Regions from separate parts of the Rothia sp. HMSC064F07 genome, predicted to be linked through region 2. Evidence: predicted binding sites of a transcription regulator. Region 2 holds the regulator's gene; the other holds the start of a gene.
What was found. The regulator LexA, encoded in region 2, represses DNA repair genes until DNA is damaged. The targets are predictions, from matches to a motif close to TCGAACANNTGTTCGA.
Positions count from the first base shown of each region.

Region 1: the regulator LexA is predicted to act here: its motif matches at 5,500-5,515, upstream of uvrA (excinuclease ABC subunit UvrA).

Region 1 is NZ_KV831926.1:1,050,540-1,061,822, reverse strand. It holds gene HMPREF2712_RS06700 (glycoside hydrolase family 1 protein) at 1-1,226, shown strand, start outside; gene HMPREF2712_RS06695 (GNAT family N-acetyltransferase) at 1,418-2,560, opposite strand; gene uvrA (excinuclease ABC subunit UvrA) at 2,589-5,477, opposite strand; gene HMPREF2712_RS06685 (MBL fold metallo-hydrolase) at 5,618-6,391, opposite strand; gene HMPREF2712_RS06680 (formate--tetrahydrofolate ligase) at 7,750-9,462, opposite strand; gene HMPREF2712_RS06675 (zinc-binding dehydrogenase) at 9,696-10,739, opposite strand; gene nrdF (class 1b ribonucleoside-diphosphate reductase subunit beta) at 11,051-11,283, opposite strand, start outside.
Region 2 is NZ_KV831921.1:268,111-279,393, reverse strand. It holds gene HMPREF2712_RS01810 (cation diffusion facilitator family transporter) at 1-273, opposite strand, end outside; gene HMPREF2712_RS01805 (TrmH family RNA methyltransferase) at 373-1,284, opposite strand; gene rplT (50S ribosomal protein L20) at 1,523-1,903, opposite strand; gene rpmI (50S ribosomal protein L35) at 2,018-2,212, opposite strand; gene infC (translation initiation factor IF-3) at 2,410-3,111, opposite strand; gene HMPREF2712_RS01785 (DUF1844 domain-containing protein) at 3,405-3,827, shown strand; gene HMPREF2712_RS01780 (HisA/HisF-related TIM barrel protein) at 4,024-4,806, opposite strand; gene HMPREF2712_RS01775 (type 1 glutamine amidotransferase family protein) at 4,806-5,573, opposite strand; gene HMPREF2712_RS08890 (LysM peptidoglycan-binding domain-containing protein) at 5,693-6,346, opposite strand; gene lexA (transcriptional repressor LexA) at 7,173-7,847, shown strand; gene HMPREF2712_RS01760 (ATP-dependent DNA helicase) at 8,014-10,086, opposite strand; gene hflX (GTPase HflX) at 10,093-11,283, opposite strand, start outside.

The DNA.
Region 1 (11,283 bases), on a different contig from region 2:
TCTACCACCGCTACCGCGAAGACATCGCCCTGCTCGCGGAGATGGGTTTCAAGGTCTTCCGTTTCTCCATCGCCTGGTCGCGTATCTTCCCCCGCGGCGACGAAGAAACCCCGAACGAGGCGGGCCTCGCCTTCTACGACCGCGTGCTCGACGAGCTCGAAAAGCACGGCATGGAACCGCTCATCACCCTCAGCCACTACGAAACCCCGTTGCACCTGGTGGAGCAGTACAACGGCTGGACCAGCCGCGAACTCATCGGCTTCTACGAACGCTACGCCCGCACCGTGTTCGCCCGCTACGGCAAGCGTGTGAAGTACTGGCTGACCTTCAACGAAATCAACTCGATGCTGCACCTGCCGTTCATGTCCGGCGGCATTAACACCCCGGCGGATCAGCTCAGCGACGCCGACCTGTACCAGGCGATGCACCACGAGCTGGTCGCCTCCGCACGCGCCACCGCTGCGGCACGCGAACTGGCGCCCGGCGCCCAGGTCGGTTGCATGATTCTTGCCATGCCCACCTACCCGCTCACCCCCGACCCCGCCGACGTACTCGCCGCCATGCAGACGGAACAGGCGAACTTCGCATTCGGTGACGTACACGTGCGCGGCGCATACCCCGGCTACTTCCTGCGTGCCCTGCGTGAGAAGGGCGTGGAACTGAACATCACCGAGCAGGACCGCGAGGACCTGAAGAACACCGTGGATTTCGTGTCGTTCAGCTACTACATGTCCACCTGCGCGACCGGCGACCCGGCACGAGGCGAACGCGGCGAGGGCAACATCCTCGGCGGCGTGGTGAACCCGAACCTGCCCGCCAGCGAATGGGGCTGGCAGATCGACCCGATCGGCCTGCGCGTGGTCCTCAACCAGTATTGGGACCGCTGGCAGAAGCCGCTGTTCATCGTGGAGAACGGCCTGGGCGCCCGCGACGAGCTGGTCGAGGTGAACGGTGAGCTCACCGTGGAGGATGACTACCGCATCGACTACCTGCGCCAGCACCTGCACGCGGTACGCGAGGCGATTGAGGACGGCGTGAACGTGCTCGGCTACACCACCTGGGGTTGCATCGACATGATTAGCGCCTCCACCGCGCAGATGTCCAAGCGCTACGGGTTCATCTACGTGGACCGCAACGACGACGGCACCGGTACCCTGGCGCGTTACCGTAAGAAGTCCTTCCACTGGTACCGCGAGGTGATTGCCAGCAACGGCGCGGAGCTGTAACTGGTAAGGCTCTAGACGTTGTTCCTTATGCGGCGACCCTAGACGCTGAATCCCGCGAAAATCCCGGCACGCTGAATCCCGCGCGGCTAACACGCGAAACTCAGCAGCAAAAATCCCCCGAGACTCCGAATCTCGGGGGCTTTCTACATGTCGTTATGCCTAGCGCGGGCGGCTCTAGTCTGTAGGCAAATCTAATCCATGGGTAGGTCATTCAGGCTGGTGGACACGTACTCCCACCAGGTCGGCACCAACCCGGCATTCATCGCAACCCTCTGCGACAGCATGTGCGACGGGCTCGTACCGTAGAACGGCAGGTACCCTTCCGCCAGGGTCAGGCGTGCGGCATCTCGCACCAGGGCGCTCGCAATACCCGCGCCGCGGAAGGCGGGCAGCACATCAATGCCAATCTGACGCATAATCGGCGAATCGTCACTCAGGCCAACCATAGCGATAGGGTCTGCGAGCGCGGGGCTCTCCCCTGCCGCGGGTGCATCAGGTGTATCCTCTTCCACCGGGTATGCGGCAAGCACCAGCACGTCCGGGCGGGTCACGCTAAAGCCCAGCGCGTTCGAGTAGCGCTTATCCCCGCGGAAGCGCTCAAACTGCTCAGCGTCCAGCAGCTCCACGCGCAGACGGGTTACGCGCGCCTCGGTGTCCTCCGGGTCGGCCTCAAGCGCCCCCGCGGAGGCGTTCGCCTCCCTGCGGATGGTGCGCTCGCCGGTGATTTCGGCAAGCAACGCAGCCTTTAGCTCGGCGGGGTCAACGCGGCGCATCATGCCCACACCGGGCACGGCGCACTTGACCTCCTGCGCCTGCACACCCTCAGGTACGACCGAGTTCAGCAGGGCGCGGCCGGGCGTGTAGTAGATGCTCGTGCCGCTGACCTGCTGGGTGTAGGGGGTGAGCAGTTCGTTGAGCTGGCGTAGCTGCGCGTAGTCGCCGAGCCAGTTCGACTGGTCGCCGAGCATGTAGTCGATGGCCTTGTCCAGCACGCGCGGATGTTTGGCGCAGAGAATGCCGATGCTCGCGTAGTTGGCGACGCGCAACTCCCAGATATCGTCGTTGCGGCGGCGTGCGGCGCCCATCTTCTCGGAGGGAGGCTGCACGGTGGCGAGTAGCGGCAGGCTCTCGGCTTCCGGGTAGTCGCGTAGCTCTTCGAGGGCGCGGCTAATCGAGCCGGGTGCCTGGCAGAAGTCCGCCTCCAGCTGGGTGTGCAGGATGTGCCGCGCACGGTCCGCAGTGGTCACAGCACCACGATTCACGGCATCACGGTTCACAGCGCCACGGGTTGCTTGAGCTCCCCGCGTGGGTTCGGTTCCTTGAGTATCAGTCACGTAGGTTTCCTCTAGGGCAAGTTTTTGACTAGTTCAGGATCTCAGCAAGGAACGCGCCGGTGTGCGAGCCCTTCACCTGAGCCACCTGTTCCGGGGTGCCCTCGGCGATGACGGTACCGCCGCCGCTACCGCCTTCGGGGCCCATATCGATAATCCAGTCGGCGCACTTGACCACGTCCAGGTTGTGCTCGATGGTGATGACGCTATTGCCCTTGTCGACCAGCGATTGCAGCACGGCGAGCAGCTTGCGGATGTCCTCAAAGTGCAGGCCGGTGGTCGGCTCGTCCAGCACGTAGATGGAGCGGCCGTTGGAGCGCTTCTGCAGTTCAGTTGCGAGCTTCACGCGCTGCGCTTCACCGCCGGAGAGGGTGGTTGCGGGCTGGCCCAGGCGAATGTAGCCCAGGCCCACATCCACGAGGGTGTTCAGGTGGCGCGCAATCGGGGTGAATGCGGCGAAGAACTCTGCTGCCTCCTCCACGGGCATTTCGAGTACGTCGGCAATGGTCTTGCCCTTGTAGTGCACTTCGAGGGTTTCGCGGTTGTAGCGCTTGCCGTGGCAGGTTTCGCAGGGCACGTACACGTCCGGCAGGAAGTTCATTTCAATCTTCAGGGTGCCGTCGCCGGAGCAGTCCTCGCAGCGGCCGCCCTTGACGTTGAAGGAGAATCGACCCGGGGTGTAGCCGCGCATTTTCGCTTCGCTGGTCTCTGCGAACAGCTTGCGGATGTGGTCGAACACGCCGGTGTAGGTGGCGGGGTTCGAACGCGGGGTACGACCGATGGGCGACTGGTCCACGTGAATGACCTTGTCCAGATGTTCCAGGCCGTCGATACTCTTGTGGCGACCGGGTACCTGCTTGGCGCCGTTGAGCTTGTTCGCCAGGGAGGTGTACAGAATGTCGTTGACGAGGGTGGATTTACCCGATCCGGACACGCCGGTCACCGCGGTGAACACGCCCAGCGGGAAGGAGACGGTCACGTTCTTGAGGTTGTTTTCGCGGGCGCCGCGCACGGTCAGCTGGCGTTCCTTGTCCACGGGTCGGCGGGAGGCGGGCACCTCAATGCTGCGGCGGCCAGCCATGTAGTCGCCGGTAATGGACTTGGTGTTCTTCAGCAGCTCCTCAAAGCTGCCGGAGTGCACGATTTCGCCGCCGTGCTCGCCGGCGCCGGGTCCCACATCCACGATCCAGTCGGCTTCGCGCATGGTGTCTTCGTCGTGCTCAACCACAATAAGGGTGTTGCCCATATCGCGCAGCTTGGTGAGAGTCTCAATGAGGCGGCGGTTATCGCGCTGGTGCAGACCGATGGAGGGCTCGTCGAGCACGTAAAGCACGCCGACCAGGCCGGAACCAATCTGGGTTGCGAGGCGGATGCGCTGCGCCTCACCGCCGGAGAGCGTACCGGCAGAGCGTGAGAGGGTCAGGTAGTCCAGGCCCACGTCCAGCAGGAACTGCAGGCGCGCATCAATTTCCTTGAGGACCTGCTCGCCAATCTTGGCTTCGCGGGGGCTGAGCTGCAGACCGCGCACGAAGGCGAGCGCGTCAGCCAGGGACAGGTCAGTAATGTCTGCGATGGACTGGCCGCCGACCTTCACGCCGAGGATGGTCGGGTTCAGGCGCGCGCCACCGCAGGAGGGGCAGGCAACCTGGCGCATGTACTGTTCGTAGCGGTCGCGGGCGAAGTCCGATTCGGTTTCTTCGTGCTTGCGCTTGATGTACGCCTTCACGCCTTCGAATCCGGAGGTGTAACGACGTTCGCGGCCGAATCGGTTACGGTAGGACACCTCAACCTTGTAGTCCTTGCCGTCCAGGATGGCGGCGCGGGTCTTGGCGGGTAGGTCCTTGAAGGGGGTGTTCAGGTCGAAGCCGAGCTCCTCCCCCAGGCCTGCGAGCAGGCGCAGCCAGTATTCGGTGGTTGCTTTGCCCTGCGACCAGGGGGCGATAGCGCCCTCGCCGAGGGTCAGGTCGGGGTTGGGTACGAGCAGTTCGGTGTCTACTTCCAGGCGCGAGCCGATACCGTCGCAGGCGGTACATGCGCCGAACGGCGAGTTGAAGGAGAAGGCGCGCGGCTCGATGGTGTCGATCTGCAGCGGGTGATTATTGGGGCAGGCGAGGTTTTCACTGAAGGAGCGGGTGCGTTCGGGGTCGTCCTGCTCGCGGTCCACGAAGTCGATGAGCACGCGGCCGTCGGCGAGCTTGAGCGCGGTTTCGATGGAATCGGTCAGGCGCTGATGGATACCGTCCTTAATGACGATGCGGTCGACGACCACCTCGATGGTGTGCTTGTACTGCTTGGCGAGCTTGGGCGGGTCGGAGAGCTGCACGGTTTCGCCGTCCACACGGGCACGCGAGTACCCCTGGGTGAGCAGATCCTTGAAGAGGTCTACGAACTCGCCCTTACGTGCGCTGACGACGGGTGCGAGGATCTGCAGGCGGGTGCGTTCGGGGTACTCCTGCAGAATATCCACAATCTGCTGCGGGGTCTGCTGGGTGATTTCTTCGCCGCATTCGGGGCAGTGCGGGTGGCCGATGCGCGCCCAGAGCAGACGCATGTAGTCGTAGATTTCGGTGATGGTACCGACGGTTGAGCGCGGGTTCTTGGAGGTGGACTTCTGGTCGATAGACACCGCCGGGGAGAGGCCCTCGATGAAGTCTACGTCGGGCTTGTCGACCTGTCCGAGGAACATACGCGCGTAGGAGGACAGCGACTCGACGTAGCGGCGCTGACCTTCCGCAAAGATGGTGTCGAAGGCGAGGGAGGACTTACCGGAGCCGGAGAGGCCGGTGAAGACGACCATCGCATCACGCGGAATGGTGAGGTCTACGTTCTTGAGGTTGTTTTCGCGGGCACCCTGAACCCGGATGCTGGTCAGATCGTTCGCTTTGAGTGCGGTGCTACCGTGTGCCGGGCGGGGTGTCATCGAAAATCCTTTCGTCTTATCTTCGAACTTAAATTCTACACCCTCACGCCTTTCACCAGCGGGATTATGCGGCGGGTGAAGGCATGAGGGTGCAGTACTTATATGAGGTGGACTAGGAGGCGCAATTCATCAAGTGCGGCCTACCAGCCGCGGGTTCCCCACTCTTCCAGGTGGGGGCGCTCGTCGCCGAGGGTGGTAGAGCGGCCGTGGCCGGGCAGTACGATGGCGTCGTCTTCGAAGCCTCCGAAGAGTTTTTCGAGCACGTTGGAGAAGAGCTCACCGAACTGCTGCGGGGAGTCGGTCTTGCCCACGCCGCCGGGGAAGAGGGCGTCGCCGGTGAACAGCAGGGTTGCGGGAGTGCCGTCTTCCCAGGTGGTTTCGAGGGTGTAGACGATGGATCCGGGGGTGTGACCGGGCACGTGCAGGGCGCGGATGACGGTATCAGAGAGGTAGAAGTCGAAGCTTTCACCGCCGGTCAGCTCTTCTTCGACGGTGTAGTCTTCCTGCTCCTTAATAGCGGCGGCATCAGCTGCACCCGCGGAGGTCACGGCACCGGTGAGGTGGTCGAGCTCCTTAATAGCGCGGATGTGGTCCCAGTGGCCGTGGGTGACCAGGATGCCGGTCAGACCGATTGCGCGGGGCCTGATGGAGTTGAAGTCCTCTTCCTTCTCCATGACGCGCACGCGGCGTTCTTCGCCGTCTGCCAGTTCGAGCTGCGGGCAGTCGTTCAGGAGCGCGTCGAGAGTGAATGCGTAGAGTTCTTCTGCGTCGTCTGCGGGGTCGATGAGCACCTGCTCGCCGGTGGCGCGCATGGTGATGAGGTAGACGCTATTGTCCATCTCGGAGACGCTGAACGCACGGACGGTCAGTTCGGGGTTCTCAAAGATGAGGGTGGGTTCGGGGTAAGTAGTCATAGTTCCAGTGTAGGGGTTGTGACCGCACAGCATGCAGCTATGCGGTTCGCTCCCCTATCAGCGCATTCGGCGTTGAACGCGCGGGATACATGTACGGGTGCATGTGCGGGTTGTATGTATAGGATGCACAGGGAACAGATTCTGGAGCACGCTCGGTACGGATTGGGTTCAGCGCGGATTAGGTTTCGGCTGGATCCCGCCCGGCTGAGGGTTCAGTGAAATTCAAACAGCGAAATTCAAAAGTTAAACAGAGAAGCGACTGCGCATCGATACACAGTCGCTTCTCATGACACCCAGGGGTATCTATCACTCACTCAAACACAAGCAACCCGAGGACTTTGGAAATCTCACGATTACTTGATGACTCAATAGTAGCGAACTTTTTGGGGGCTGTTTTACCACCCAATTTGGTACGGAGAGCCGGATTTAGTGACCCGCACCTCATTGTAATCATTCTGTAATAAAAACAGGTGTTTTTTAGGGTATCCATACGTACCAATTTCATTTTTTTCGAGTTTTAGCGTGACTTATTTCACCCAAAATAATTTTAGAATTTCCCTCTTTTGGCACTTCGGTGCACCTTTAACTTAAGCTCCGCACTCGGCAATCCCAAAGGTTCAATACCCAGTTTTAGCCCGGTATTCTGCGGAAGTAGAGGGTTAAGGTGAAAGTATCTTCAAGTACTTGCAACTTCATAAGCGGGAAAAAATGTACTGCTCACCGTTCAAAATCTACACAATTATTCGCGCGAGGGCAAAATCAATTGGTCTGTTTTACCCCTGTAGGTACCCCCTAAAGTAGAGGTTTTATTACAAAACAATAACATCAGCCCCACTTTCAGGTTCACTGAGTGCACCCATTAAAACCCCTTTCAAAAAGCAAAATACCTAGTCAATGCCGTATTTTCACAAAATGCAAGACAGTGTGTCACTAAAAAATCAACCTCTACAGATTGTTTAATAAAACCTGACCTTCAAGCACAAATAGAGCCCAATTATTAACCAGCACGTACCAATTCCGCCCTCAAAACAGGCGCTATAGAAGCCTCAATGAAAGGTTGAAAGACCCCTCCACTAGGGGTTTCAGGATCCTTCACTCCCCCTGGTTGATGCCTGGTTGCAGCCTAGTTTCAGCCCGGGTTGTAGCCTGGCTGCAACCTAGTTTCACTCTATTTTCAAGAGCTCCGCTCCCCCGCCCTCAAGCGTTGCGCACCTCGTATTCGCCCCTCATGCTTCCATATATCTGGGGCAGAGCCACTCCACAAAAGCGCCACAGGCTACAGCAAAGGCGGCGCCTCTCCCCCGCTGTGGGGAAGGAGCGCCGCCTCCACTAGCTATAAATCAGCTGGAACAGCCGCCTTAGGACAGGCCGATCATCACGCCGTTCTCGTCGAAGCCGATGCGCTCAGCTGCGGGGCTCTTGCTCAGACCCGGCATAGTGCGCATGGTGCCGCAGATAGCGTAGACGTAGCCAGCACCTGCAGCCAGGCGAACCTCGCGCACGGGCAGAGTCCAGCCGGTCGGTGCGCCCTTCAGAGTTGCATCCGAAGAGATGGACAGGTGGGTCTTCGCGATAACCACGGGCAGGTGCGAGTAGCCCAGCTCAGCGAAACGCTTCAGCTGCTTAGCGGCAGCGGGAGCAATCGAAATGCCGTCCGCGCCGTAGACCTTGGTCGCAACCTTCTCAATCTTGGTCTCGATGGAGTCCTCAAGATCGTAGGTGTACTTCAGATCCGAAACGTCGTCACATGCCTCAGCAACCACGTCTGCCAGGTCGGTGGTGCCCTTACCGCCCTCAGCCACACCGCGGTGGATAGCGACGCGAGCACCGGCTTCCTCAGCGATACGGCGGATGGTCTCGTGCTCGGACTCGAAGTCGGTCGGGAAGGCGTTGATTGCCACGACCGGCTGAACACCGAAGTTGCGCACAATCTCGATGTGCTTCTTCAGGTTCTCTGCGCCCTTCTCCACGTCGGAGGGGCTTTCCTGCAGCATGCCTTCGGGCAGGGGCTTGCCCGGAACGATCTTGTACAGGCCGGAGTGGGACTTCAGGGAGCGCACGGTTACGACGAGCACTGCTGCGTCCGGCTTCAGGCCGGAGACGCGGCACTTGACGTTGAAGAAACGCTCCGCACCCATATCGGCACCGAAGCCAGCCTCGGTAATCACGTAGTCGGAGTACTCCAGACCAACGTAGTCGGCGACCACGGAGGAGTTACCGGTTGCGATGTTGCCGAAGGGGCCCGCGTGAATCAGTGCGGGGGTGTGCTCCAGGGTCTGCAGCAGGTTCGGGTTGATTGCGTCTGCCAGGATGACGGACATTGCGCCGTCAGCCTTCAGGTCGGCTGCGGTGACGGGCTCGCCGTCGTAGTTCAGTCCGATCACGATCTTTGCCAGGCGCTCGCGCAGGTCCTTGAAGGAGGTTGCCAGCGAGAGAATCACCATGATTTCGGAGGCGCTGGTGATGTCGAAACCGGTCTCGCGGACCACGCCGTCCATGCGTTCGCCCAGGCCCACGACGATGTTGCGCAGGGAGCGGTCGTTCATGTCGATAACGCGGCGCCACTCGATTGCACGCGGGTCGATGCGCAACTCGTTACCGTGGTGCAGGTGGTTGTCGATCATTGCGGCAAGCAGGTTGTGTGCTGCGGTGACGGCGTGGAAGTCGCCGGTCAGGTGCAGGTTCAGCTTCTCCATGGGAACGATCTGGGAGTAGCCGCCGCCCGCTGCGCCGCCCTTAATGCCGAAGGTCGGGCCCATTGCGGGCTGACGCAGAGCCAGGATTGCCTTGCGGCCGGTCTGTGCGAAGCCCTGTGCGAGCGAGACGGAGGTTGCGGTCTTACCTTCACCGAGGGGGGTCGGGGTCACCGCGGTAACCACGATGTACTTGGAGCCGCGCTTGCGGGCGGTCTCTGCGTTGGTGGTTTCGTCGAGGAGGACCTTAGCGACATACTTGCCGTAGGGTTCAAGGCGATCTTCGCTGATGCCGTTGTCTGCTGCGATCTTGTTAATAGGCCAAAGATCGGCGGCAAGTGCGATTTCGAGGTCGGAAGGGAAAGGCTTCTTCGTCATTGTCATCCTTCGAGTTGTACGAATCATGCTCTTTTATTCTATGCCTTGGCTCACTCATTTGTCCCTCACCTCGCCGGAAGGTGGCAAATAAACCCAATTTTTAATGCACTAATCCCCGCAACCGGTGACCTCCGCTCACGTGGAGCGGCAGGATCGGTGCGGGGATTAGTAGCGCATATACGCCGGGTTGCGGGTACAGCAGCCGGTATAGGAACCGGCGATACGAGCGGCTATTACGGCATAGTCAGCAGAACCTTGGTAGCGGTACGCTGGTCCATTGCCTCGTAACCCTTAGCCGCCTCGTCAATGGGCAGAACCATGTCGAAGACGCGGCCGGGCTCAATTTCGCCCTTGTAAATCAGGTCGATGAGGGTCGGCAGGTACTTGCGTACGGGGGCGGGGCCACCTTCCAGGTGAACCTGCTTGCCGAAGAGCTTATCGGTGCCGATGGAGCTGTCGTGCGGAACGCCCACGAAGCCGATGTAGCCGCCGTGGCGTACGCAGCCGAGAGCCTGGTCGAAGGACTGCTGGGTGCCAACAGCCTCCGCGACGCCGTGTGCGCCCACGCCGTCGGTGAGCTCCATGACCTTGGCGATGCCCTCTTCGCCGCGCTCTTCCACGATGTGGGCTGCGCCGAATGCCTTAGCGAGCGCCTGACGTTCGGGGTTGCGGGACATGATGATGATCTTCTCCGCGCCGAGCTGCTTAGCGCCGATGACTGCGCTCAGGCCGACTGCGCCGTCGCCAACAACGACGATGGTCTTGCCGGGGCCTGCCTGCGCTGCGTCTGCTGCGTACCAGCCGGTGCCGAGCACGTCGGATGCCGCCATCAGGTGCGGAATCTGCTCTGCGGTGGGTGCAGCGGGGGTCTTGACGAGGGTGCCATCTGCGAAGGGTACGCGGGCGTATTCTGCCTGGGTGCCGTTGGAGCGTGCGCCAATGAAGGCGTCGCCTGCCGCGATTGCCTTGAGGCAGCGGGAGGGGTAGCCTGCGGTGCAGGTTTCGCATTCGCCGCAGGAGATGCAGAAGGAGCCTACGACGAAGTCGCCGGGGGCTACGGTGGTGACCTCGGAGCCGACCTCGACGACCTCACCGATGTATTCGTGGCCCATTGCCCGGTGGTCAACGGGCTGTGCGCCGCGGTAGGGCCACAGGTCGGAGCCACAGATGCAGGATGCGGCGAGCTTGATGATGGCGTCGGTGGGTTCGAGGAAGGTCGGCTTGTCGACTTCGTTGACGACGACTTTGCCGGGGGCTTCCATGACAACTGAACGCATGATGTTCCTTTCAAATCTGCGCTGATAGTTAGTCGTATCAGAGTACGCCCCGCACCCCGATATATCAATAATTTTTTATGCTACGGGGTGAAGGTAAAAATTCCGACAACCGGAACCGGCAAAACCGCGCCCGCTCCCCTGTTTCTCCGGCCCTTCTCCACTACTTCCGCGCCAGGTTACACCGGGAAAGTCTGGGCATCTCGGCACACTAGATAGCCCGGTTAAACGGCGGAACCCCCGCGCATCCACAGTGGACACGCGGGGGTTCCGCTCGGTTTATTCAGCCTTATATCTGAAGGCGAGAAGGGTGCTTAGAAGTCCCAGTCCTCGTCCTCGGTGTTCACGGCCTTACCGATCACGTAGGAAGAGCCGGAACCGGAGAAGAAGTCGTGGTTCTCATCCGCGTTCGGGGACAGCGCCGACAGGATCGCCGGGGACACGTTAGTCACGGACGCCGGGAACATCGGCTCGTAGCCCAGGTTCATCAGAGCCTTGTTAGCGTTGTAGTGCAGGAACTTCTTCACGTCCTCACTCCAACCCACAC
Region 2 (11,283 bases):
AAAGATAATAATCGAAACAATAAACGCGTAAATATAGCGGTTACGGCCATAACCAAACGGGTGCTCCTCATCAGCCTGCTTCTGCGAAGCGCGACCGCCCAGAAGAAGCAGAAGCTGATTACCCGAGTCAGCCACCGAATGAATAGCCTCCGCCAACATCGACGAAGAACGAGTCAGCGCAAAAGCCAAAAACTTCAGCACCGCAATACCCAAGTTCGCACCCAGCGCGGCAATAATCGCGCCCGAACCCGAATGACCAGAAGGAGCAGACATGATTTCCCTTTCTACGAACCCCAAACCAAAACTCTAAAACTATGAGGCGAAGGCGGCCCGCCGCTGCATCACAGCCACGAACCGCCCAACCAAGAAAACCTAGCGGGAAACGCCGCGCTGAGCCATCGCCGAAGCATACAGACACACAGCAGCAGCCGTACCCACGTTCAAAGACTCAGCCGAACCATAGACAGGAACAGCCACACGCATAGTGGCGGCAGCCTTCTCTTCAACGTTCAAACCCTGAGCTTCATTCCCGAAAAGCCACATTGTCGGCTTCGAAAGATCAAAATTACCCTTCACACCGGACGGGGCGTTCGCCTCCACACCGGCACGACGAGCCGCAGTGTACTCGCTCAGCTCCTGCAGATTCACCGCACCATAGCCATCCGCAGCCAACACGGCAGTACCCTGAGACTTCACATCCTCCGCGAAATCCTCCAACTGCACGCGCTGAATAATCGGCACATGGAACAGCGAACCCGCAGTAGAACGCACCGTCTTCGGGTTATACAAATCAACCGAACCCTTAGTCGTAATCACCAGGTCCGCGCCGGCAGCATCAGCCACACGAAGAATCGTGCCCGCATTACCCGGGTCCTGCACACGAGACAGCACAGCAATCAGCTTCGGGTTCAACGCGCCCTCACCCCACAGCAGCGAGAACGACGCATCCACCATAAAGGAAACCGCAATAATACCCTGCGGGCTCACCGAATCAGCCATCGCCTCCAGCACCTCATCGGTCACCACACGCATAAAGACGCGGCGACCCTCCTCCGGGGTAGGAGTACCGTACACCTGCTCCAGCAGCTCAGCAATATCCTCATGACGGTCAAAAGCCGCCTCCGTAACGTAGACAGCATCCAGAATCGGCTTCTTCAGATGCGCCTTCAACGCCTCACGCACAGCCTGCGGGCCTTCCACCAGGAACTGGCCCTTCTTCGTGCGAGTAGCGCGGGTACGCAGCTTCGCAATATCGCGCACACGATCTGCCTGCGGATTGGACATCACAACGGGGGTACTAATACGTTCAAAAAAGTTCACTCTTAAAGGGTACAGGCAAAGACGCACCCAAAGAACGCAGAACAGTCAGAAGCACAACAGCCACAAGCAGAACAGTCACAAGAGCCCCCAGATACGCAGAAAGCGGCCGCCCACACTCAAAAGTGCAGACGGCCGCTCACGACGCTTGAGCATCCCACCCCGAACCTAAATCTTCGAGGCAGAAGCACACAACCTAGGCTAATTAAGCCTTGGGAGCCGAGGTGTCCTCGGGCAGGTTGTTCTTAGCAATCTCAACCAGTGCGTTGAAGGCAGCGGGCTCGTTCACAGCCAGCTCAGCCAGCATACGGCGGTCAACCTCAACACCAGCAGCCTTCAGGCCCTGGATGAAGCGGTTGTAGGTCAGGCCCTGTGCGCGGGAAGCAGCGTTGATACGCTGGATCCACAGGCGACGGAAGTCACCCTTCTTCTTACGACGGTGGTCGTAGCTGTAAACCAGCGAGTGAGTGACCTGCTCCTTAGCCTTACGGTACAGGCGAGAACGCTGACCGCGGTAGCCGGATGCACGATCGAGAATAGTACGGCGCTTCTTGTGCGCGTTAACCGCGCGCTTCACACGTGCCACGTGTGTCTCCTTCGTCTTATGTCCTGAACAGCTCACATATCACGCTGAACAGGAGCGAGTCTTTAATCAGTGCGCACCACTATCGGTGCGCCAGGTGCAGAGAGTAAGCGTTGCTTACTTACCCAGCATCTTCTTGACAACCTTTGCCTGGCCGCCGGTAACGATCTGGTCAGAAGCCAGACGACGGGTCAGACGAGAGGACTTGTGCTCCAGGTAGTGGCGGCGGTTCGCCTGCTGGCGCTTAACCTTGCCGCTACCGGTGAGCTTGAAGCGCTTCTTAGCACCAGAGTGGGTCTTCTGCTTCGGCATAGCTGCCGTTCTCCTTACATTCATCCCCCGCCACAACGGCGGGGGAGCTTAGTGGGGTTGAGCGATACACGCATCAGCCCCAAGGACCAAAGGTGAGGCACCCCTGACGAGGTGCCTCGGAACCGGCACCGGGTGAACCCGCAACACCCACCCAACGGTGGAGGCGCGTGCCCATCCTAAAGTGACGACCCGGTTCCCTACTCGGCGGAAGCCTGTGCCTTCAGCTCGGCAGGCATAGCGTCTGCCAGAGAATTAGTTACGGGCTTCGCCTTGGTCGTGTCAATACGCTCGCGACCCTTGCGACCGCCGGCGCCCTGCTCACGGCGAGCTTCTGCCTTACCGCGAAGCGGAGCCAGAACCATCACCATGTTGCGGCCATCCTGACGGGGGCGAGACTCAACGGTGCTCACCTCAGCCAGCTCAGCCGCCAGACGCTCCAGCAGACGCACACCCATCTCGGGGCGCTGCTGCTCACGACCACGGAACTGAATCATTGCCTTGACCTTGTCACCACCGGAAAGGAAACGACGAGCGTGTCCAACCTTGGTTTCGTAGTCGTGGGTATCAATCTTCAGGCGGAAACGGATCTCCTTCAGAACGGCATTAGCCTGCTTCTTGCGGGATTCACGAGCCTTGATTGCGGCTTCGTACTTGTACTTACCGTAATCCATGAGCTTGCACACGGGCGGCTTCGCGTTCGGGGCAACCTCGACCAGGTCGAGTTCGGCGTCCTCAGCCAGACGCAGAGCGTCCTTCAGAGGGACAACGCCTACCTGCTCGCCACCGGGACCGACAAGACGGACCTCGGGAACGCGGATACGATCGTTAATGCGTGGTTCGCTAATGACTAGCTCCTGTGCTCTGTGGGTTTCCCCGTGAATACTATCCGTTGCGGGCACTAAAAAAGCCCCCGCAGTTACACAAGCGGAGGCACAAACCAGCGTACGCTGAAAGCGGCGGACAAACCCGTTCACCTCAAAACTCGCAAACAAACGCCTGCGGCGGTCAACCGGGTGGGAGGCATGCTCCACTTGCAAACTGCCTACAACCATACCGCAGAATCCCCGACAGACGCAAGGAATTAGACGCAAAACACCATAAAAATTGCGGGGACTCCCCCAGAAAGTCCACAGAAGCACCCACTCTTAAGGACGCATTTACCGAAACAAACGAAATATGAGATTCTAAGACTATGAGCACTGAAAACACGAACTTCCGCTTCACCGCGGAAGAAGAAACCCCCGTACACGGCCACACCGAACTCACCGAAGAGCAGGTCGAAGCCGTCAACGAACAGCTGCGCGACATCGCAGACGTACCCGCCATCGAAATCATCAGCTCCGCAGCCATCCACATGATGAGCGCCGCAGCCGTCAAGTGCGGCCTAGTAGCAGACGAAAACGCCGACGACCTCAAGGACCTCGACGAAGCACGCAAGCTCATCACCGCACTGGCAGGCCTCGTCACCGCCGCAGCACCCGAAATCGGCTCCCAGCACGCAGCACCCCTGCGCGACGGCCTGCGCACCCTGCAGCTCGCATTCCGCGAAGCATCCCCCTTCCCGGACGAACCCGGCAAGGGCCCCGGCGAAAAGCTCACCGGCCCGGTGTACTAAACCAGCACGTGTACTAAACCAGAATGCACGCTAAACCAGCTGGTCCACTAAGCCGCCCCTGGTTTATGTCATCACGAAGCCCCGCCTCCCTCGTACTGAGGAAGACGGGGCTTCGTCACATATAAAGCCTGTGCGAGCCTGTGCGGATAAGAAATCTACGCGGGCTAGATAAGCGGACTAGCGCGAACCGGTAGCTTTAGCGGGAACCAGCAACCTCAAGAGCCTGCTCAAAACTAAAGTTGCCCACATACAGCGCCTTACCAAGCACCACGCCCTCCAAACCATGAGGCACCATAGAACGAAGCTTCTCAAGATCAGCCAGCGACGCCACACCACCGGACGCCACCACCCGGCAGGCAGTCTGAGCCAGCACCTCATCCAGCAGCTCCGCACCGGGACCCGCCAGGGAACCGTCCTTGCTCACATCCGTGACGATATAGCGGCGCACACCCGCGCTCTCCAGCCACGCCAGCGCCTCCGCCAAATCAGGGCCCGACCAGTCGGTACCGCGAGCCACCGTCACCCAGCCCCGCTCAGGGTTATAGCGGGCATCGAGGCCAAGAGCCAGAAGATCAGAATCGGCGTAACGAGCCAGAGTGCCTTCAAGCCAGGAAGAATCCGCTAGAGCCGCGCTGGTCACGTTCACGCGATCCGGGTTCAGGCTCAGGGCGCGCTCCAGACTCTCAGCATTACGCACACCGCCGCTGACCTGAATACGAACCGGAGCGGAGCCGCGGGCATTCTCGGCACGGACGGCGGCAATCACCTCAGCCAGAACCTCAGTATTCGTGCCGCGACCAAATGCCAAATCAAGGTCAACCAGGTGAATCCAGCGAGCACCAGACTTCACCCAGGTCAGAGCCGCCTCAACAGGGTCGAGGCGCTGCTCACCACCGGACAGGGTGCCACCCACCGGGCGCACCGCGTAACCTTCAGAAATATCAACAGCGGGCAGAAGTTCAAGAACGGGTGCAGACATTAGTTACCTCCCGCAGCAGTAGCGGAGTCGCCAGAAGACAGAGACTCAGAAGACAGGCGACCGGTCACCGCCAGGGACGCAACCCAGCGGCGCATAAAATCCGCCCCCAGCTCGCCAGAGCCCACCGGGCAGAACTGCACCGCCGTCAGCGGACCGTTCTCAACCGCCGCGATATAGGCGGGCTCGGTGACAGTCCAAGTCACTGCCGGAGGGGCAATATATTCAATGCTCTGATCAAAAGCCCACTCAAAAACGCCGTGCTCAGATTTGAAGTGAGCCTCGCCCTCAAGATCCTTGAGCAGCGCACTATCGGAGGAAGAACGCAGGGTAGAAACACCGGGCACCAAGTCGCGGGTAGAAAGCTCCACGCTCTCACCGGGCCACTCCCCCATACACTGCACCTGAACCTGCCCCATCTGCGGATGCTCCACCGTAACCGAATCGAAGAGGCAGCTCAGTGCCGCACCGGCAGCCAACACCGGACGACCGCCAGCAACACGGCGACCAATCACGCGCTCAGCGTCCTTAGCTTTCAGATCTTCATACGCCTCAAGAGAGCTCGCACCGCCAGTAACCACCATGCCGTCAGCCTCACGCAGCTGCTCTGGCACAGCGGTCACGATGACCTCCGCCCCCGCATCCTGAAGAAGCTTCACCAGGGCGCCACGAGTTCCGGGATCCCCTAAAACAGCAACCACAGGACGAGCGGTCTGAGCACTCTGTACAGATTCAGTTTCGACGGGTGTGGATTCAACGGGAACAGGCATCGGTGCGCTCCTATTTCATAGGCTCAAGAATTCGGCTCAAGCGCTCTAGCTTGAGAGATAGAGGATTCGGAGTCAAGACATCAACCTCATGCAGAAGCCAACCACACGCGGGTCCATGCTTAGCGCTGAGTCTGAGGAATTTCCAGACGCTGACCGGCATCAACAGAGGTGCTGGTCAACGAGTTCAACTCCATAATACGAACCACAGTATCACGGGTGTCACCTTGCGGATCCACCGCCTGAGCAATATCCCACAGGGTCTCACCGTGCTTGACCACAACGACGGTTCGACTCACCGAAGCGTTCTCCACGGAGGCAGAAGCCGCCGGACCAAAGAAGCTAATAGCGCCGAGCACAATCAGTGCCGCCAAGGTCAGCAGAGGCAGGCCCTTCAGGAAACCGCGTACAGTGCCAAGACGACGAATAGAACCGGGAACCGAGCGCAGAAGCTCGCCTCCCTTAGCCAGAAGAACACTCTTCGCTCCAGGCGCCTGAGCCACAGAAGATGTCTGAGCAGAAACGGCGGGGGTAGAAGCAGCAGAGGCAGAAACGGCGGGAGCGTGGGCGGGCTGAGCAACCTGCGCAGGACGGGGTGCATGAGCCGCACGAGAAGAGCGAACAGACTGCGAAGACGCAGGCACACGAGAACGCCCCTGCACGGTGCGGGCGGACACGGTGCTGGCGGACGCAGTGCGGGCGGGGTGAAGTACCACCAAACCTGCCGGAAGGTGTGCAGAAGTGCCACGAGAAGCAATAGGTGCTGCAGTAGTCATTGTGGTTCCTTTCTCTCAGCTCGCCCCGGGGTTACCCCGCGGGTCTAGCAATGCCGAGCGATACCCGCTCGGAGGTCCTAGTTGAGTGATAACTATGGAGTGGTGATTGTTAGGCGATAACTATTGGGTAGCTATTCTCTAGTTAGGTCAGAGCGTCGGATGCACCGGGCTGTGCTGGGTTACCCCGGAGCCCCATCCCCTGCGCTCTCTCTTCGCCAGATGCTCCCTAGAGCATCCGAGGTAGATCATGCGAAGAGAGGCAGAGGATTCGAATACATTCGAACACTCATTCACTTTCCTCTCCCGGAAGACCCCGGGTCGAATCTTCGAATATTTTTCGAACATCCACCCGCAAATCCTGAATTTCAGGAGAGATTCAAGAGTATATACGAACTCTTGTTCTAAAGTCTAGCAGAGATGTACTAAAAATTTCTTCGAGTTTCGAAGAAAAAATCTAGAATATTTGTTTGAGTTTTTCGGTGCAGTGTTCTACACTGGTGTCAAGAGACGTTCCACACGCTCCTGATGAGTCCTACTCACAGCAGGTTTCTGTACCCGTTACAGCTTGGTTCTGTATCGAATGCAGGTGCTGCTGGCTGAGTTTTATAGGGCGGAGGCGCATACTCGTTACCCGCGTATCGCTCCGGCACGGATAGAATTCCTCCACCCCCTGACGAGATAAGACCCATTTCGGCAGAACCAAAAAATTTTTAGGACACCATCAGAAAACGTGTGAAGCACCCATCCGTGCCCCGACCGGACTGTGTCTCAAACAGACTGCAGAGACCGGAATACAGAAATCGGGGCACAGACCGAAGGAAAAGAAATGGCAACAGCACCCCGTCCGGCGCTGACCGCGCGCCAGCAGAAGATTCTTGACGCGATCCGCACCGAGATTGAACAAAAGGGTTACCCGCCGTCCATGCGCCAGATTGGTGACATGGTGGGCCTTGCGTCCCTGTCCTCGGTCACTCACCAGCTCGGTCGCCTCGAGACCATGGGCTACATTCGCCGCGACCCCAAGCTCCCCCGCGCCATTGAGGTGCTGGATGAGAACGGCGTCGGCATGCACGGTAACTCCTCCTCGTCCCTGCCCGAGCTGCCGAACTTCGAAGTCGGCGATGAAGACCTCGTACCCGTTCCCCTGGTTGGACGAATTGCAGCGGGCGGTCCCATCACTGCCGAGCAGTCCGTGGAGGATGTGCTCGCTCTGCCCCGCCAGCTGGTCGGTAGCGGCAAGCTGTTCATGCTCAAGGTCAAGGGTGATTCCATGATTGACGCCGCAATCTGCGACGGCGACTGGGTGGTTGTCCGCGAGCAGCACACCGCAGACAACGGCGATATTGTTGCTGCGCTACTTGACGACGAGGCAACCGTGAAGGTGTTCCGTCAGGTCGACGGCCATACCTGGCTCATGCCGCGCAACTCCAACTACGAGCCGATTATGGGCGACCGCGCAACCGTCATGGGTAAGGTCGTCTCCGTGCTGCGCAGTCTCTAGACAGCACAGCCTCTAAAAGACATAGCCGCGAGGCTTTTAGCTCCATATAGAAATCACCCCGGTGATACGTGAATGTTCACGTATCACCGGGGTGATTTCTATATTTCCGAAGCGGATATCTCCAAAGCGAAAGAGGCGGCGTAGCCAGGGATGAATCTTGCCCGAGCTAACGCTCAATACTCGCCGAAAGACGAGCCAACGCGCCGGTCACCGCAGCCTTATTCTGCGTCGACCACATCGGCGGCATCGCCTTCATCAAGAAACCGCCGTAGCGTTTAGTCGCCACGCGAGAATCCAGCACAGCCACCACGCCGCGGTCAGACACCGAACGGATCAGGCGACCCGCGCCCTGCGCCATACGAATCGCCGCGTGGTGAGCAGAAACCGCCATAAAGCCGTTACCGCGATGACGGTTCACCGCCTCCGTACGAGCCTGCGCAATCGGGTCATCCGGGCGGGGGAACGGGATGCGGTCCATCACCACCAGGCGGCAAGAGTCACCGGGAACGTCCACGCCCTGCCACAGGCTCATCGTTCCGAACAGGCATGAGTCAACGTCCTCGCTGAACTCCTCCACCAGAGCCTTGAGCGAAGACTCACCCTGCAGAAGAATGTTCAGGTCGCTGTGCTCACGCATGTACTCGGCGGCACGCTCAGCGGCACGCTTCGAGGAGAACAGGCCCAGGGCACCGCCCTCCGACGCCTCGCACAGCTCACGCAGACGATCCAGCTGGCCCTCGTGCACACCGAATCCCGGAGGCTTCAAATCCCCGGCAACGTACATGATGCCCTGTTTGCGGTAGTCGAAAGGCGAACCTACGTCGATGCTCGTCCAGCGCGGCGCGCCCTCGCCCTGCAGTCCCAGGGCACCGGCGGCAACGTCGAAAGAGTCACCCACCGTCAGGGTCGCACTCGTCAAAATCACGGTGCGGTCAGCGAACAGGCCATCACGTAGCTGTAGGCCAACACTCAAGGGGGCGATGTTTAGGGTCGCCGGGTCGGTATCGGAAGCAGCCACATAGCGGCCATTCTCCCAACCGCCCTGACGAGAAATCCACAGCACGTCCTGCTCGCCCGAAGCCTCCAGAATGCGGCTACTCATATCGTGCACCTCAGAGACACGCGAGCGCGCCATCTGCAGGCCGGCGTCAACATCCTGACCGTCCGGCTTCGTATCGGACAGGGCGGTGCGGGCAGCATCATTGACCGCAGAAATAGCGGTCAAAAGGCGACCGTCCAGGCCCTTCAGCAGGCCTTCGGCAAGACCCTCGAACGCGGTCTCCAAGGTGCCGGCAGCCATTTCCAGTGCGCCGGAATCAGCCTTCGAATGCTTCTTTACGCTACGCGCCGCACGGCGAACCATCGCAACCGTCAAAGAACCAGACACGGCACCGGTCACGCGGTCCACCAGCTCATGAGCCTCATCAATAATGACCGTCTCATGTTCGGGCAGAACCTTCATGCCCTCGAAAGCGTTAATCGCCAGCAGGGCGTGGTTCGTGATGACGATATCAGCTTCAGCGGCACGGCTACGCGCCATCTCGCTAAAGCACTCTTCCACCAGCGGGCAGCGGCGGCCCAGACACTCGGCGGCGCTCACCGATACCTGAGCCCATGCGCGGTCAGAGACGCCGGGCTTCAGCTCGTCACGGTCGCCGGTCTCCGTGCGGTCGGCCCACTCGCGCAGGCGCACCACTTCCTCACCCACGCGGGAGGTCGAAGAAGGCATGTCAAAGAGAGCATCCGGCTCGTCTTCCGGGTAGCCGCCCTCCAGCTTGTGCAGGCAGAGGTAGTTATTGCGGCCCTTGAGCAGAGCCACCTGCGCCTGCGATTCAGGGCGCGGCTCCAGCGCTTGTAGAAGACGCGGAATATCGCGGTTCACGATCTGCGCCTGCAGGGCAAGGGTCGCCGTCGCAACCACAATCGGCTGGTCCGACTCCCCCACCCGCGCCAGGGCAGGAACCAGGTAGCCCAGGGACTTACCGGTACCGGTACCCGCCTGGACCAGCAGGTGACGCTGCAGTTCAAGAGCCTGCGCCACATGCGCCGCCATGGTGCGCTGACCGGCACGATTCTGACCGCCAGTGGCGGCAACCGCCTCATCCAGCAGGGTCAGGGCGTCCTTCGCACCGGGCAGGGTCTCAAGCTCCTGCCCGGTAAATCGGGTGCCGTCGGTTGCCGATCCGGGCAAAGTTTCCGGGGCGTTTTTGGGCGCGTTGATGCTCTCGGTCACGCTCATCCGCTCCTAGAGAGCCTCAGAGTTAGAGGGCTGTTCGGAAACAGAAGCGGTCGCTTCAGCCAGGGCGTGTGCCTCCGCAAGTTCCTCTTCCAAGACCTCCAGCAGGTCGCCCTCCAGCACATACTCGGACAGTTCGGAGGCGACATCCTCACGAACCAGCGCCACCACGAAGGTGCCGTCCGATACGAAATCGGTGCTCTTAATTTCGGCGTCCCACTCGTGCAGGCGCGAAATAATCTCACCGTGCGAGTACGGAATCAGCAGCTTCACCTCAATGGAGGGGCGCGGAATGGTGTCCGCAATCTTCTGCTTCAGCTCCTCAATACCCTCACCGGTACGCGCCGAAACAATCACGTGCTCCGGCTCGCGCTGGCGCATACGCTCCAGCACGAACGGGTCGGCGGCATCCGCCTTATTCAGCACAATGATCTCGGGGATATGGCGGGCGTCGACCTCCGCGATGACCTCGCGGACAGCACGAATCTGCCCCTCCGGGTCCGGGTGCGAAGCATCCACCACGTGCAGGATAACGTCAGCGTCAGCGACCTCTTCCAGGGTGGAGCGGAACGCCTCCACCAGCTGGGTCGGCAGCGAACGCACGAAACCCACCGTGTCAGAGAGGGTGTAGCCGATACCGTCCGGAGTCTGAGCCTTACGGACGGTCGGGTCCAGGGTCGCAAACAGCGCGTTCTCCACGAGCACGCCGGCGTCGGTCAGGCGGTTCAGCAGGGAGGACTTACCCGCGTTCGTGTACCCGGCGATAGCCACCGAAGGCACGCGGTTACGGCGACGGTTCAGACGCTTCGTCTCACGCGCCGGCGCCATCGCAGCAATCTCACGCTTAAGCTTCGCCATGCGAGCGCGCAGGCGGCGGCGGTCCATCTCAATCTTGGTTTCACCGGGACCACGCGAACCGATACCCTCACCGGCTGCGGCGCGGCCACCCGCCTGACGGGACAGGGAGGCACCCCAACCACGCAGACGCGGCAGCATGTACTCCAGCTGAGCCAGCTCAACCTGCGCCTTACCCTCGCGGGACTTAGCGTGCTGAGCGAAAATGTCGAGAATCAGGGCGGTGCGGTCAATGACCTTGACCTTCACGATATCTTCGAGGGCACGACGCTGCGAGGGAGCCAGTTCGGAGTCGACAATGACGGTGTCGGCGCCGGTCGCCTCGACAATGTCCTTGAGTTCCAG